2 regions of the Flavobacterium crocinum genome follow, and region 1 is predicted to be linked to the other one. Evidence: riboswitches for the same ligand, from Rfam matches in the RefSeq annotation. Region 1 holds a riboswitch; the other holds the start of a gene.
The links. Region 1 has a riboswitch for cobalamin ahead of HYN56_RS00485 (TonB-dependent receptor plug domain-containing protein). Riboswitches for the same ligand answer to the same signal wherever they lie in the genome.
Positions count from the first base shown of each region.

Region 1 (5,312 bases):
TGGATCAATAAAAACCAATTAACAAATAATAAATTTGAATGGCAGGATGAATATTTTGCTGTTTCCGTTTCGGAATCTATTGTTAATAAAGTTCGAGATTATATTAAAAATCAGGAAGAACATCATAAAAAGAAAACATTTCAGGAAGAATATGATGAGTTTATGATCAAGTTTGGCTTTAAACCGACTTAAAAAGTTTGGCTAAAGCCTTTATCTTTGCCTTTAAATGAACCAACATCTAAAGATGTTGGCAATTCAAATTATTGAATTATTTATTTTTTTTTAATTTTTCTTCTTTGAGTTGCCTCCAGATTTATCTGGAGGTTATAAATTTGCTTGTTATAAATAGGCTTTAGCCAAACAACAGCAATCTAAATGAAAAAAGAACTCCATATTTTCTTTACCTGTTTAATGTTTTACACACGCATTCCTTGTCCAAAAAACATTACACATCATCCTGATTATTTAAATAAAGCTACAAGATATTTTCCTTTTATTGGATGGATTGTGGGGAGCATTTCTTTTATCATTTATTCTCTATTTGCTCTGTTTCTTTCTACAGAAACGGCTGTTATTTTTGCACTAATTATTTCTGTTTTAACAACGGGAGCTTTTCATGAAGACGGATTTGCAGATGTCTGCGATGGTTTTGGCGGAGGCTGGACTAAAGAAAAAATCCTGATGATTATGAAAGACAGTGCAATTGGCGCGTATGGCGCAATCGGATTGGTTTTACTTTTTCTACTAAAATTCAAACTGCTTTCAGAATCTATTTTGCTATTTCAAATTTATGATGGCATGGCTGTTTTTAAAATTTGGCTTTTGTTTGTTTCTGCTCATTCCCTGAGTCGGTTGGCTGCAATCAGTATTATTTTCACACATGAATATTCTCGCGAAGATGCTTCTAGCAAAAGCAAACCTATTGCCAAACAATTTACCTGGAAAGAAGTTTTTGGTTCATTCTTTTTTGGATTGATTCCTTTACTTGTGTTTTCTTATTTCGATCCTAAAGTTCTATTTGCAGTTATTCCGGTTTTTATAACCAGATATTTTTTAGCAAGATATTTCCAAAAATGGATAGACGGTTATACAGGAGATTGTCTAGGAGCGACGCAACAAGTTTGTGAAGTTCTCTTTTACTTAAGCCTTTTATTTTTATGGAAATTTATCTAGTCCGTCATACCGAAACCATTTGTGAGAAAGGAATCTGTTACGGACAATCGGATGTCAATATTGCAGAACCTTTTGATGAAATTTTTTCTAAAATCATTTCCGAATTACCTTCAAAAGCTGTAATTTTTTCAAGTCCGTTAAAACGCTGTGTAATTTTGGCAAAACATATTCAGGAAAACATAAATACAATTTCTTATCAGGAAGATCAACGTTTAATGGAAATGAATTTTGGCGAATGGGAACTAAAGAACTGGAATGAAATTTCGCCCGAGGAACTCAATCCCTGGATGGAAGATTTTGTAAATATAAAAGCCACAAATGGCGAATCTTTTACAGAATTACATAAAAGAGTTGGAGAATTTTTATCTGAAAAAATTTGTAAAACAGAACATCCAATTATTATTGTGACGCATGCAGGAATCATTAGAAGCATTTTATGTCATCAAAGTTCCTTACCTTTAAAAGAAGCATTTCAGAATAAAGTAGATTTTGGACAAGTTATAAGAATCGAATTATAAATATTCCGTTTGTTTTACTTTTAAGGCTTAATAATGAAACAAATTTGAATAATCCGTATTTTTAACTTTATCTTTGCGGCAAAATAAGGTTGTGTTTTGATAAACACATTAAAAGGGAATCAAGTAAAATCTTGAGCTGTACCCGCAACTGTAAGCTTAGTTCTAAAAAACGAATGCTTGTTGTAAACTGCAAAGCCACTGTCACGCCCTGCGTGATGGGAAGGAAAACAACAAGACGCAAGCCAGGAGACCTGCCTTTATAACAAATTATCAAGCTCTCGGGAAAAAGAGTGAAGAAATTATGACTATAAAATTAAGGTTTGCTTTTTGTTTTCTATTGTTGTGCCAGATTGTTTTGGCGCAAAATGATTCTATTAATAAACTGAAAGAAGTAATTGTTTCCGACAATAATCTTAAAAATTTCTCGAATACACAGTCGATTCAACGTTTAACGGATTCTATTATAAGTAAAAATCAATCCTCTTTAACTTCGCTCTTAAATTACAATACGGTATTATATTTTAAAGAAAATGGATTAGGTATGACTTCTGCCCCTTCATTCAGAGGAACAACTTCACAACAAACGGTAGTAGTCTGGAACGGTATAAATGTAAACTCTCAATTATTAGGGCAGGCAGATTTTAATACCATTTCAACAAGAGGTTTTAATTCGATAGATGTAAAAGCCGGCGGAGGAAGTGTTGTGTATGGAAGTGGTGCCATTGGAGGAACAATTCATTTAAATAATGATTTGAAATTTACTGATACATTCAAAAATGATTTTCAAATCTATTATGGAGAGTTTAATACTTTAAGTGCTATTTACGGTATTACAGCAGGAACTAAAAAATGGAGTTTTGATGCAAGTTTTACCAGAAACAGCTCTGATAATGATTTTAAATTTGTAGGTCAAGAAGTATGGAATAAAAATGGCCAATACTACAATAATACTCTTGATGCAGCTGTAGGTTACAAAATCAATGATAAAAACAGCATTAAATTTTACAGCGAAATATTTGATGGCGAAAGGCATTTTTCGCTCACTTCACCAAATGAAACCAAAACCAAATACCAAGATTATAATACTCGAAATTTATTGACTTGGAGCAGTTCCTTTAGCAAATTTGATTCTAATTTAAAACTCGCTTATATTAGTGAACATTATAATTATTTTGAAGATATTAATAGAGACGGACATACTTCTGGAGGTGTAAAAAGCTTTATAGGAAAGTATGATCTAGATTACACAATATCTGCTAAAATGAAAATAAGCACCATTTTAGATTACACCAGAAATGATGGAAATGGTTCTGGAATTGGCCAAAGCATACGTGAAATTGGAGGTGCAAGTCTTTTGTGGAAACATTCGCTTACAGATAAATGGAATTATGAAATGAGTGCTCGAAAAGAGGTTTCAGATGCTTACAAAAGTCCCGTCCTTTTTTCGGTTGGTTCGCGATATGATTTTTCAGATTTCTATAAGCTTAAATTTAATTTTTCTAGAAACTTCAGAATTCCAACATTTAATGATTTGTATTGGGAAGGAAGCGGCAATCCTGATTTAAAACCGGAAAGTTCTTTTCAGGCAGAAATAGGCAATGAATTTAAATACAAAGATTTCCGACTTACTCTTACAGCGTACGGAATGAAAATTAAGGATATGATTCGATGGCTGCCCAATAGTTCAGGAAATTGGATACCAGAAAACACAGACAGAGTCACTATCTATGGTACCGAAGCACTTTTGGGATGGAGAAAAAGCTTTAACAAACATACATTTGATTTTAATGGAACTTATGCTTATACCGTTTCATTAAATGATAAAACAGACAAGCAGCTTTTTTATGTTCCCTATCATAAAATGACAGGTGCAGCATCTTATTACCACAAAAAACTTTCTGCCTATTATCAAATTATGTTTACGGGAGAAGTTTTTACAACATCAGACAATAATCCAAAATATATACTTGACGCTTACAATGTTTCTAACATAGGAGTTGACTATAACTTTAGCAAAAAAAATATTTTCAAACTGGGAGTCAAAGCCGCTAATCTTTGGAATGAAAAGTATGAAGCGCTTCCTAACCGCTTTATGCCAGGACGAAATTTAACCATTTATTTAAACCTTAATTATTAATAACATGAAACTAAAAAATCTTTATTTAGGAATTATAGCATCTGCTTTTCTGTTTGCATCTTGTAGCAGTGATAATGATGATAATAATGATGTTCCATTAGGTGCATATGACAACGGCGTACTTATTTTGAATGAAGGAAACTTTAAATCTGTTAATGCTTCTGTATCTTACCTTTCAAATGACTTAGCTACTTTTCAAAATGATATTTTTAAAGTAGTTAATCCAACTGTTGTGTTGGGGGATGTAGCACAATCTCTAAGCTTCAGCAATGACAAAGCCTTTATTGTGGTAAACAATTCTAATGAAGTAGAGGTAGTGAACCGTTACACGCTTAAAAGTCTTGGAACGATTACTGAAAAACTTGAAAATCCGCGTTACAGTGTTGTTTTAAATGACAAATTGTATGTAACAAATGCAATTTCTAAAGCGGTAACTGTTTATGACGCTAAAACTTATGCATACTTAAATTCAATTTCAATTGGCAAAACTTCTGAAAAAATTGTAACTGCAAACGGAAAATTATATGTTACAAACGCTGCTTATGGAAGCGGAAGTGAAGTAACAGTTATCAATCCGTCTACTAATGCGGTAACTACAACTCTTACTCTTGAAAATGGAATTAATTCTATTGAAGCAAATAATGGAACTGTTTATGTATTAGCAGGAAATAGTACAAAAAGTAAATTATTCAAAATTAATACATCTACCGATACTGCAACATCTATAGAATCGACTACTGTAAAAGGAGCTTTGAATATGGATATTGATGGAGACAAAATCTATTATACTCAAGGTTTAGGAGTTTATGCAATGAATTTATCTGCTACAACTTTTTCAGAAAAAGCTTTGTTTTCTGTAACAGACAACGACTGGTCAACTTTTTATGGTTTTGGTGTTATTGATGGAAAAATTTATTCAGGAGCCGCTAACGAATTTACTGCAGACGGAACTGTTACCGTATATTCTTCAACGGGTGCAGTGCTAAAAACAGTAACTGCTGGTCTAGGACCAAACGGTTTCTACTCTAATAATTAGAATTAGATTATATTTTTGGACTAAAAAAGGCTTTCATTTCTGAAAGCCTTTTTTTATTGTCCGAAGTTTTTATTCTTAAAACCCTTTTGGTGCAGTTTTAAGATACATACCATGGTTCAATCCGTTTATGATTTTAGAATCTGTAAAATATGGACGATCCGGTTCTGAAGTTGTCTGAATTGTTTTAGACGTCGTTCCGGTAATTTTAGAAATGGCAAGATTCAATAGTGGCTCAGATGCATCACCTAAAACTCCATAAGTACTTACACTTTCATACTTTTGGTAAGTTGGTTGTAAACCTTGTGTATAATCTCCGAAATTAACAGAATTGGTAATTTTTAAAACCAAAGGCTGCATCGCATATTTATGATTTGGATTAACATTCTTTTTCGTTAGAGTTTCCGAATCGTAAACAGTAAACGAACCAACATTTTTACCTGTTGTAGTT
Region 1 is NZ_CP029255.1:89,901-95,212, forward strand. It holds gene HYN56_RS00470 (transposase) at 1-192, shown strand, start outside; gene HYN56_RS00475 (adenosylcobinamide-GDP ribazoletransferase) at 376-1,173, shown strand; gene cobC (alpha-ribazole phosphatase) at 1,158-1,691, shown strand; cobalamin riboswitch at 1,761-1,964, shown strand; gene HYN56_RS00485 (TonB-dependent receptor plug domain-containing protein) at 1,993-3,828, shown strand; gene HYN56_RS00490 (YncE family protein) at 3,833-4,864, shown strand; gene HYN56_RS00495 (S41 family peptidase) at 4,940-5,312, opposite strand, start outside.

Region 2 (5,312 bases), 2.5 Mb from region 1:
TTCTGCATTCGGATTAATGGCAACCGGGCCTGAATAGGAACTTACATAAGCCTTGTCTTTGTAAAAAGTAACATAACGACAGTTTGGAATATCAATTTTTTTGATTCTTTTTGCCGTCCATTTTTCTAAAACTTCTACTTTGTTGGAGACATTGATGACCGCATAAACCTTATTGCCATAGATTTGAATATCGTTTCCAACATCGCCTAATTCTTTTACAACTGAAGGATTTCGTTCTGAATAAACATCGGTGGTATAATTTCCTGTTCTGTAATTGAAAACGTCGATGCTGGCGCGGTTCATTCCCATATTCCCTTCATTCAGCAGATAAAAACCTTCAATATTGCCATCAGTTGTCGGCACGGCAACATTGGTATCTGAAGACAGAAATATTGTTTCATCTTCCCTGCAGGAAACCAATACTATAGCTGTAAATAAGCTAATTATTATTTTTATAAAACCCTTTTTCATAACTCAAAACCAATTATAAATTTGAACGTTCTGCCCGGCATTGGATAATTGTAAATCACTTCGTATTGCTGATTGAAGGCATTATTGACTTCTACCGTTGCATTTAATTTGTATTTATTGAGGAGGAAAGATTTTTGAACCGCCAGATCGTGTGTGTACCAAGGCTGTACTTCGTTTACTTTGATATTGTTGACGTTTCCGTTGTAGCGTTTTCCAACGTATATAAAACTGTAATTGAAATTCCACGATTCATAACCCGCATTCAGAATTCCAGATCCGCTGTGCCAAGGCGTGTATGGAATCTGATCGCCGTAAGAAGACATTTGTAAACCCGAAACCTTTGTAAAATCCTGACTTTGAGAATAGGTATAAGTCAAATTGGCATCCAGATTTACTTTGTGGATATGTGTACCTAAATTTACAACGGTTTCAATTCCTTTTCCTTTTACCTGACCAATATTCGTCATCATCCAGCGGAATAAATTTCCTGTAGGCGCCGCAACAATTTTATCTTTTGTATACGTATAATAGCCATCTGCCTGAATCGAAAATTTATCCAGAAAACTTTCTTTTACAGGAAAATTATAAGTAAAACCAACATCGTACTGATTCATATATTCTGGTCGTAAAGTACTTGAACCAACCATCGTATAATACAAATCATTAAAAGTGGGCATTCTGAAAATACGTTTGGCAAACGCTCTCAGATTAAAATCGTATTTTTTGAAAGGAGTATAACCGAGGAATAATGCGGGAGTAAATTCAGTTTTGTTGGGCGCTTTGGCGTTGTATTTTACTTCTTCGATAACTCTTGTTGCGAGTACATTTCCTAAAACTTTAAAACCTTCATATCGATAGGACGTTGCCAAAGAAACCAATGCGGTATAACGCTCTGGAAAAGAAAACTGTGTCTGGATTCCTCTTCTCGTTGCGTTTAATTTATTGTATTGAAAATCGGTTGAAAGCGAAACATCCCAAGTAGGTAAAATGCTGTACATATTGACTGCCGAAAAATAAGTTTCCTGCTGGTAATAGCTGTCATCAGACTGAACACCTTCCGTTACAGTTTCTCCTAAAACATTCGTTGTATCTCTTGCAATGTAATGCGTGTAATCGTAAGCAAATTTTCCTTTTAATTGAAATTTATACTTTTCCGAAACGTCTTTTACTAAAAATGCCTGTCCGAAAAAATTCTTGTCAAACTGCCGGAAACCGTCTCTGAATTTGTTTTCTACAATAGCTCCGGGCGCACCTCTTTCCGAATCATAATAATACACTTTCGCATCCCAGGAGCCATTGTTGATTTTTCCGTAAACACCAGATTCAAACCGAAGTGCTTCAATATCGCTGTTCCATCTTGTGGCTGTGGTATCGTAAGCAGTTGATCCGTCCAGATTTTTTCTTTTGTATCTAAATTTATACTGCCCGTTAGATTTGATGTATTCTGAACTCACACTCATACTCACCTTGTCGCTCAGTTTCTGTTCCCATCTAAAACTCGGATCGTGATAATTGATGGACATCGTTTTATACCGAACCAATAAATTTGTCTTTTTATCGCCAGCAAAAACAGGACGTTTTGTTTTTAAGTAAATGGCTGAAGCCGAAGCAAAATCTTTAGCAGACTGGAAAATTTCGCTTTTTTGACCATTGTACATCGTAAGCGATTCCATATCGTCAAGCGAATATTTTCCAAGATCCGTAACTCCGTTTTGGGCATTTCCAAGCTGGATTCCGTCATAAAAAACACCGACATGATGTGTTCCCATATTACGAACATCCACCGTTTTAAGTCCGCCGACGCCACCATAATCTTTAATTTGAGTTCCGGCAAAATAACGAAGCGCATCGGCCACATTATGACTCGCCATTTTTTCGAGCAGAACGCCCGAGAGACTTTGCACAGGAATCACTTCCTGATACGGTTTTCCTTTTAAAATAACTTCTTTTAAAACACGCGAGCTATCTTTCTCCGTTTGTGCATGAAGCCAAAAAGGAAGACTTAAAATAAAAACAGTTAGTAAAGTTTTTTTCAAATTATACATCACAATTGAATTAAATCAACTTTCTGTGATGTAGTAATTACATAAACGTAGAATTGACCCCGCTGCAAAACAGCTGGTCATTATCTTTGTCATCAACTTCATACCACGAAAGTTTTAAACTATGTGATCGTGGCAGGTCTCCTGACTTATTCTATCTTTAAACGGCCTTCTCATCCGAAACAACGAACAATGGCATTAGTAATATTTAAAGACTTTGTGTAGAACTTACAGTAGCGGGTCTGTTCAGGATTTGCACCTGATTCCCTTTTAACTATTTTTTCTGATGAAAAAACAGACCAAAATCAGTCGCAAAGATATAACTATCTTTATAAAAATGGGTTTAATTTATTGTATTTGGATTTTCATGAAATTTTAAGTCTTTTAAAATAACGTTTTTTAAGTCATTCTTTTCTTCCTTTTCTCCAATTAACTGCATTAAAAGAGTAAGAAATCATTACATAACTCCAAAAAGATAACTTATTATCATCCTGCACTTTCGGAAGAAGCTTCATAGAATCTGTAGATTTATAAAAAGAAAATGCTGTATTAATTTCCAATTCTTTTATAGGAGCATATTTTAAAGAAAAATCATTTTCAAATCCGAGGAATCTTGACATTTCTTGATTAAGCCTCATTAATGGATATTGCGTATAAAAAAGATGAAAATCTGAACGAACTGATAATCTTGCATTCAATGGAAATGTTGCAAATAAATAAGGATTTAATAAACCTTTTCCGCCAACATCTGCTGGAAAACGGGTAAAGAAATTCATATTTCCGTTAAATTTCCAAGTTACACCATATAAAACATCAAAATCTCCTGAGCAGTCAGGAGCTAATTTGGTATTGCTACCACTAATTATTTCCGCTCCTAAACGCCAAGTCGAATTTTGTAAAGACAATTTAACTTCAGGCTGAAAATAATACGCCAGCAAATGCTGTCCTTTCAGATTTTGTCCCAATTGTAAATAGCTGTTTAAGGTATAATACCAATGATTCTTTTTAAATTCGACTCTTCCTCCTGCTGTTGCACGTGCATACAAGGTTTCTGAATTTGCTTTTTCTAAGAAATCGATTGTATTTACCGAATTGAAAGAGAAATTTTTATTCGAATTATAACTAAAATTATACATGAGCATATACTTATATCTGTTTGAAGCAACTGGAGAATAAGCTACTTCAAAACTGGTATTGTAATTTCGTGTAAACAACAAAAATAGATCATTAGCAAAGTGTTTCGAATATTTCATGATTCGTATTCCTTCGTGTGCTCTTCCTTGTTGTGCCCAAGGTGCATCAGAAAATAATCTGCCATTATCTAATAAAATACTTTGCCTTCCTAAACGAAAATTTACACCTCTAAATTTGGTTTCTAAAAACAACTGATAAAAATTAATACTGCCCACTTTAGAATTGGCATTTTCTTGATCCCAAAGATGAATTTCCTGCAAATCCGATTTTACAAGCCATTTTTCTTGGGAATATTGAAGAGAAATTCTATTTCGCTGTGTGATGTAGAAATTAAGGATCAATGGAATCGTTAGGGGGTAATATATAGTTTGAAGTATATTCTGCTCTTGGACGAATTTCTATATTCATTAAAAACTGCTTTGATATAGTGTCACTATGCTGTGCTTTTGCAGGATTGCCTAATCCAGCAAAAATAAATAAGAATGAAAATGTTCTAATAATGTCTTTTGAAAGCATTTAAATATTTATCCTATAGAGTTAGTATACAAATATATTGATAGTACATTAATTTCCAATAGCAAAAATTTAACTTAAATAATATGTGTTATTAAATACATAATCGTAATATTGCAATATTAAATTAATAAAAAATGGGAGCTACTAAAACAGAACATTTTACAGATGCACAAAACCAGATCGCAATTATTGCTAAAGCTTTAGGCCATCCAGCTAGAATTGCCATTTTAGAATATTTGCTTAAAGTAAACGAATGCATTTGCGGTGATATCGTAAACGAACTTCCACTGGCACAGCCAACCGTTTCCCAGCATTTAAAAGAACTTAAAAATGCCGGAATCATTAAAGGAAATATTTCAGGGAATTCTATATGTTACTGTATTGATGAAAAAGCTATAGAAATTTTAAATGCTTATTTTTTAAACATCACCCAAACTCTTTCAAAATCAGAATGCTGTTAAGGCATTTTTTTTGAAAACATATATCGTAATATTGCAATTAACAAATAAATAAAAGAACATGAAATTAGCAGAAATAAAACAGATTTTACCAACATTAGAGAATGTTGAATTTCAATTGGAAAATGGAACTTTTGTCCCGGAACATTTCCATGTAACGGAAGTCGGAATGATTACTAAAAATTTTATTGATTGCGGTGGTGTAATTAGGAATGAAGAAGTGGTAAACTTTCAGCTTTGGAATGCTGACGATTTTGAACATCGTTTAAAACCGAATAAATTACTTCATATTATTCAGCTTTCTGAAGATAAACTGGGTATTAAAAATCTTGAAATCGAAGTGGAATACCAAAACCAAACCATCGGGAAATATGATTTGGATTTTAACGGAAAAAACTTTGTTCTTAAAAACAAAACAACAGCTTGTTTAGCCCAGGATTCATGTGGGATTCCAGCTGAAAAACAAAAAATAGTTCTCAGAGGACTGGAAAATAACAGTTCTTGCTGTACGCCAGATTCAGGATGCTGTTAAGCAATGAAAGCCAAAATTATTCAATATAAAAAACCAATTATTATTACCAGCTCTGTTATGGTCTTACAGCTTATTTTTGGATTCGATCCAAAATTCTGC
Region 2 is NZ_CP029255.1:3,496,357-3,501,668, reverse strand. It holds gene HYN56_RS15670 (YncE family protein) at 1-471, opposite strand, end outside; gene HYN56_RS15665 (TonB-dependent receptor) at 468-2,516, opposite strand; cobalamin riboswitch at 2,631-2,832, opposite strand; gene HYN56_RS15660 (hypothetical protein) at 2,918-4,048, opposite strand; gene HYN56_RS15655 (hypothetical protein) at 4,038-4,223, opposite strand; gene HYN56_RS15650 (ArsR/SmtB family transcription factor) at 4,358-4,684, shown strand; gene HYN56_RS15645 (DUF6428 family protein) at 4,743-5,213, shown strand.
Region 2: another riboswitch for cobalamin. It lies ahead of HYN56_RS15665 (TonB-dependent receptor); the one in region 1 lies ahead of HYN56_RS00485 (TonB-dependent receptor plug domain-containing protein).